Pedobacter sp. W3I1: one gene and its partner. The protein of the gene in region 2 binds, or shares a complex with, the protein of the main gene of each other region. Links are inferred from orthologs where the notes say so. Each region holds a gene or a part of one and is shown on either strand. Other genes may lie near its edges.

Region 1 (3,310 bases), 5.4 Mb from region 2 along the record:
TTCTTGATTTTGGCAGGTATTCGTTCTGCAGGTAATCGCCCAACTTTTTATAGGTCGGGATAATTACTTTGGTGATCGAATTTCGGTAAGCTTCTGTTAACTTTTGTTTATCTGCTGCAGAAAAATTTGCTGGCATTAATTTAATTGGCCCGTAAAATAAACTTTCTTCGGGTGTAGCCACAACCATACTCTGCATTTGAGGGATCATTTTTATCACCAATGCTTTTGGCAATACAATACCGGCGGCAGCACCTTTTTTAAAATTGCCAATAGCGGTATCGGCCCATACCGAAAATGCATTAATCCGTTTTAACCAATCTTCATAATTTTTTACCGTTTTAAAAGGCTGTATGCCCGTACCGGAACCAAACTGGCCAATGGTTAAGGGCAAAGCAAACATCTGGTTAAACGGCAGGTATTCGAAGTGATATTTAAATCCTTCGATATTAATATTCAATTGATCTTTTAAATAATCGAAAGATAATCTGTCGTTTGCGCTTAGGCTTTCCCGATCGTATTTGCCCAGGCTATCTAAATAACGTTCGTTATAGCTTTTAAATTCTTTAATATAAGCTTGCGACCCATCGTTGGCTAAAAGATCATTATAACGCTCATCGCCAATGTAGGTAGCGTTAAGGGGATTCAGTTTTAGTCCATCCTGATAATATTGTTCACATAGGGCAGCAAAAGTTTTATTTTCTACAGTACCATCCGAATTGCTTTTTTGCTTACAAGCGATCACTACCGTGATGCAGGCTGCAAAAAGAAATATCTTTTTCATTTATTTTGGTTTAAGGTTTTAACCAAAAATAGGAAATTAAGTCACCATTTGCTAGTGTTCGCCTTAACGCAAAAAAGCCATCCCTTAGGATGGCTTTAAATTTATAATGAGATCCTTCACTTCGACTTGCTCAGTGCAGGCTAGCTCAGCATGACAAATACATTAAGCTAATAATCTGATTGGTTCTTCTAATAAACCTTTTAAGGTTTGTAAGAACTGTGCTCCGGTTGCGCCATCAACCACACGGTGATCGCAGCCTAAAGTCAATTTCATTACGTTACCAGGAACAACAGCGCCGTTTTTTACCACCGGAACTTGTTGTATAGCACCTACTGATAAAATGGCACCATCAGGAGAGTTGATAATTGAAGTAAACTCGTCAATACCAAACATACCTAAGTTAGAAACGGTGAAAGTAGAACCTTCCCAATCTGCTGGTTGTAATTTTTTAGCTTTTGCTTTACCACCAAAATCTTTTACTTCTGCAGATATGTGTGATAAAGATTTGCCATCAGCGAAACGCACTACTGGTACCAATAAACCATCTTCAACAGCCATAGCTACACCAATGTTGGTATGTTCGTTAAACCTGATTTTATCGCCACCCCATGATGAGTTAACAGCAGGGTGTTTTTTCAGTGCAACGGCAACTGCTTTAATTACGATATCGTTGAAAGAAACCTTAACAGGAGCAACTGCGTTGATTGCTGTACGTGCAGCCATTGCATTGTCCATATCGATACTTACCGTTAGGTAAAAGTGTGGAGCAGTAAATAAACTTTCAGCTAAACGTTTTGCAATTACTTTACGCATTTGCGAAACAGGTTGTTCGGTGTATTTAACCTCACCAACAAATGTAGGAATAACTGGCGCAGCAGCTGTAGTTTTCTCAGCAGGAGCTGATGCAGATTCTGCTTTTGCCGGAGCAGCAGCTGGTTTAAAGTTTTCGATATCTTTTTTAATGATACGACCACCTTCTGCGCTACCTGCAACCTGTGCTAAATCGATCCCTTTATCTTTAGCAATTTTCTTAGCCAAAGGAGACGCTTTAACACGGCTATCTGAAGCGCTTTCTGCAATTGGAGCAGATGCACTTGTATCAGCGCTTATAGCTTGTTTTTCTTCTTTAGGGGTCTCTGCTTTCTCTTCGCTTTGGTCTTTAGCCTTTGGACTTTGAGCTCCTCCAGCTAAAATTCCACTTACATCAGTTCCTTCAGGACCAACAATGGCGATAATTCCGTTTACTTTAGCAGCCTGGCCTTTTTCTACACCAATGTGTAATAAAGTTCCTGTTGCGTAGCCCATTACTTCCATAGTTGCCTTATCGGTTTCTACATCAGCAAGAACATCATCATCTTTTACTTTGTCGCCAACTTTTTTATGCCATTCGGCAATTACGCCTTCAGTCATGGTATCGCTTAACAAAGGCATGCGGATAACCGTAACACCTTTTGCTGCTAATTCTTCTTCACTTAAGCCACCGCCTTGAGCAGGTGCAGCCTCTTCTTTTTTATCTTCAGCTTTAGGGGCTTCATCTTTGCTTTCAGACTTCGGACTTGCCGATTGTTCTGCTTCCAGTGCTGCTTTATAATCTTCGCCTTCTTTACCAATAACGGCCATGACAGCATCAACAGGAACAGCTGTTCCTTCTTCTATACCTACGTATAAAAGCGTACCATCCCAATAAGATTCCATATCCATTGTTGCTTTGTCAGTTTCTACTTCTGCCAAAACATCGCCGCTTTTCACTTTATCGCCCACTTTTTTATGCCACTTTGCCAAAACCCCTTCGGTCATGGTGTCGCTCATTTTGGGCATTTTAATTACATCAGCCATTATATCTAATTAATTGAAATCTTATTAATATTAGTCCATTACGTAAGGGTAGTCCTGTTGCATATATACATCTTTATATAATTCAGATGCATCAGGCCAAGGAGATTCTTCAGCAAATTTTACTGCCTGATCTACAATTGCTTTTACTTTAGCTTCTACCTCTTCAATCCAGGCTTGATCTGCATACTTTTCTTTAAGAATAGTTTCTCTTGCATGCTCAACCGGATCTTTTGCTTTATAATCTTCTAATTCTTCTTTGGTACGATATTTTGCCGGATCTGACATGGAGTGACCACGGTAACGGTAAGTTCTCATTTCTAAGAAAGTAGGTCCTTCACCTTTACGTGCACGTTGAATCGCTTCGTCCATTGCATTGTGCACAGCAACCGGATCCATACCATCAACTGGTGCACATGGCATATCAAAACCTAAACCTATTTTATAAATATCGGTCATGTTAGTCGTACGTTGTACCGAGGTACCCATTGCATAACCATTGTTTTCGCAAACAAAAATAACAGGCAATTTCCAGAGCATGGCCATGTTAAAAGTTTCGTTTAATGCACCCTGGCGCACAGCACCATCGCCCATATAACAAATGTTAACATTATCAGTTCCTTTGTATTTTTCTGCAAAAGCAACGCCAGCACCTAGTGGAATCTGACCGCCAACAATTGCATGACCACCGTAGAA
Region 2 (3,146 bases):
AGAAAAATTTAATGTTTTAACCGAGTAGTTATCTTTTATGTTGACGATTGAAACGCTTCCTTTTGGATCGACAGTGTAAGCATCATTTGGTTCGCCTTCATTTGCTGATAAAATATAGTTTCCATCAGGGCTAAAAGTCACCATATCGGGCATAGCACCAACGGTGATTTTTTTAACTTCTTCTAAAGTTGATGTTTTTAATACCACTACATCGCCATTTCCCTGCGGATCTGCACCATTTAAGGCGATTGCCAATAAACCATTATTAACTGCCACACTGTTAATCCCCGCGTTACTTGCAAAGATTAAAGTCTGCAATTTTGTAACTGTTGGATATTTGCTCATATCAACAATGTCAACTTTGGCACCTCCATCATTGCTTACTACAAACAATCTCTTTGTTAAGGGATCGTAAGCAGAAATTTCTGAAGCAAATTCTCCACCCAAATCAATAGAAGCGGTTTCTTTAAAGCTGTCGATTTTTTCAGGAACGATAGCTTCGACCGGAGGGTCTACAATCGGATCATCAGTTGGATCTTTTTTGCAGGCAGTAAATGCCAATGAAACAATAAGGATTGCACCAAATAGTTTTTTACAGTTCATGGTTTTTTTTAATATCTGAATTGCAAAAATAGCCGCACACAACGCTAGTTTTTAGGCGTTGTTTGTTATCATTTTATTAAGAAAAGATAAAGACGAAAGCAAAAAGAGTAAAGGAGAAAGAGTAAAGCGAAACCCATCGCCATCTCGACTGGAACGCAGTGGAATGGAGAGATCTATCTAGACAGATTTTGCTTCGCAGAGCCTTCGGGTTCTCGACTTCGCTGCACTCCACTCGAAATGACGGTAGAAGCGCTAAAACAAAAAATCCCGGTACAAATACCGGGATTGCTAATCATTTAAAAACAGATACTGAAACAAGTTCAGTATGACGATTGTACTATATTAAATATGTATTGCCCTGTTATCGGTTGCAGCAAGTGCAGCTTCTTTTAAGGCTTCGGTATAAGTTGGATGCGCATGGCAGGTACGTGCAATATCTTCTGCAGAAGCACGGAATTCCATTGCAATAACGGCTTCTGCAATCATATCTGCAGCACGTGGGCCAATCATGTGTACACCTAAAACTTCATCAGTAGCAGCATCAGCCAAAACTTTAATAAAACCATCGGTATCCATACTCGCTTTTGCACGTCCGCTGGCTTTGAAAGGGAATGAACCTGTTTTATATTTAACACCTTTTTCCTTTAACTGCTCTTCGGTTAAACCTACAGAAGCAACCTCTGGCCAGGTATAAACCACGCCAGGGATTAAGTTATAATTGATATGCGGTTTCTGACCTGCAATGGTTTCGGCAACATAAGTACCTTCATCTTCTGCTTTGTGCGCTAACATGGCACCGGTAATTACATCACCAATAGCATAAACACCTTTAACCGAAGTTTCTAAATGCTCATTAACCGGGATTTTTTTGCCTCGTTCTTCAACCGTGATCCCGATTTTATCTAAACCTAAACCTTCGCTATAAGCCGTACGACCAACCGCAACGATACAATAATCGGCTTCTAAAGAAATGGATTCGCCTTTAGGGGTATCAGCTGTAACGGTTACCGTTTTACCTTTAGTGGTAGCACCGGTAACTTTATGGCCCATGTAAAACTCCATGCCTAAAGTTTTCTTTAACACACGCTGAAGTTCTTTACCCAAACCAGCATCCATAGTGCCAATAATAGATGGTAAAAACTCAACAACAGATACTTTTGTACCTAAGCGGGCGTATACCGAACCTAACTCCAGACCAATTACACCACCACCGATTACCACCATCGTTTTTGGTACTTCTTTAATATTTAAAGCCTCGGTTGAGGTAATAATGCGTTTTTTATCGATTGGTAAAAATGGTAACGCTGTAGGTTTAGAACCTGTAGCAATGATTACGTTTTTAGCGGATAACGTTTCTGTAGAGCCGTCGGCTTTAGTTACCAGAATGGTATTTTTATCTACAAAAGAGCCAACGCCTTCGAAAGAATCGATTTTATTTTTCTTGAACAAATAAGTGATACCTGCTGTATTTTGGGCAACAACATCATCTTTACGGGCGATCATTTGTTTCATATCAACCTTTAAATCTTTTAAGTTGATACCATGGGTAGTAAAGGTGTGAGCAGCGTTGTGAAAATGCTCTGAAGAATCTAATAAAGCCTTAGATGGAATACAACCTACATTTAAGCAAGTACCTCCAAAAGTTTTATATTTTTCGACAACTGCAGTTTTTAAACCTAACTGAGCACAACGGATTGCGCCTACATAACCGCCCGGCCCTGAACCGATAACAACGACATCGTATTGCATAATTTTATGAGAATTTTGATTAGCCAAATGTAGGGAAAAAAGGCGGAAAGCTGAAAGTAGATTAGGGAATAGTCATTGGTAATTAATTCATAGTATATGGTTTGATGGTCAATAGAATAGTTAATCGTTATGCAAAAGTCTATGGGTTGATAAACTTGCGAAAACATTTTACTTTAAGACTATAAAAAATAAACGATTAATCGATCAACTTATACGCCCTGCCCGAAAGTGAGTAAATTATTATCAGGATCGAGCATTGCAAATTCCTTTTGTCCCCATGGCTTGGTTTGCAAGCTCCCATTCGGATGAATGCTTTGTTTAGTTTCGAGCATGGATTTGTACAGCCCTTCTATATCATCTGTACGGATATAAACCTGCCCATAGTTTTCTTTCGGATCAAGGGTTTCAAATAGAAAAAAGTGAATCTGAACACGGTCTTTTTGTACCATGAGGTAATCCTTAAAATCAGTGCTTCCAATGTCTTTAAAACCTAATTTATTTACATAAAAATCTCTGGTGATTGCCTTATCACGCATAGGAAGTTTTGGGTTAATGTCTGTTAGCATATTTTTTATTTCAAAAATCGGTATTTTTCCGAAAAGCTGCACTTGATCGAGATCAGGAAATTCATTTATTCGCCCTTACCCTGCTTAATGTTTCAGGGGCGATCTTAAGATATGAAGCAATCATTTTAACTGGAAAAACCTGTACAATGAGCGGCTTGGCAGTTTTGATGTAATTATATTTTTGGATGGGATTTAACGAATGATCAAACAGGTATGTCCTGTTATTGG

What was found.
Region 1: the proteins of lpdA (region 2) and QF042_RS02835 are in contact, whole or in part, in a crystal structure (PDB 1EBD), measured with the Geobacillus stearothermophilus proteins. The link is inferred for Pedobacter sp. W3I1 from one-to-one orthologs. Residues at the interface, in WP_049624544.1 of Geobacillus stearothermophilus: Pro340, Ser341, Asp344, Tyr345, Arg403, Asp406, Val408, Glu431, Ala432, Gly433, Asp438; in WP_033016211.1 of Geobacillus stearothermophilus: Ile130, Ala131, Met132, Pro133, Arg136, Arg140, Glu141, Asn155, Arg157.

What each region holds. Positions count from the first base shown.
Region 1 is NZ_JAUSXN010000001.1:655,115-658,424, forward strand. What follows is about bases 281-3,258. They hold QF042_RS02835 (pyruvate dehydrogenase complex dihydrolipoamide acetyltransferase), read right to left. Parts: upstream 2,618-3,258; coding sequence 944-2,617; downstream 281-943. Other genes in these bases: QF042_RS02830 (DUF885 family protein), read right to left, coding at 281-781; pdhA (pyruvate dehydrogenase (acetyl-transferring) E1 component subunit alpha), read right to left, coding at 2,648-3,258. Also shown: more of QF042_RS02830, read right to left, coding at 1-280; more of pdhA, read right to left, coding at 3,259-3,310.
Region 2 is NZ_JAUSXN010000001.1:6,071,876-6,075,021, forward strand. The notes cover bases 150-2,963. They hold lpdA (dihydrolipoyl dehydrogenase), read right to left. Parts: upstream 2,353-2,963; coding sequence 946-2,352; downstream 150-945. Other genes in these bases: QF042_RS24800 (choice-of-anchor I family protein), read right to left, coding at 150-603; QF042_RS24810 (VOC family protein), read right to left, coding at 2,562-2,918. In the rest of the region: more of QF042_RS24800, read right to left, coding at 1-149; QF042_RS24815 (Crp/Fnr family transcriptional regulator), read right to left, coding at 2,980-3,146. UniProt on the Escherichia coli protein: Lipoamide dehydrogenase is a component of the glycine cleavage system as well as of the alpha-ketoacid dehydrogenase complexes.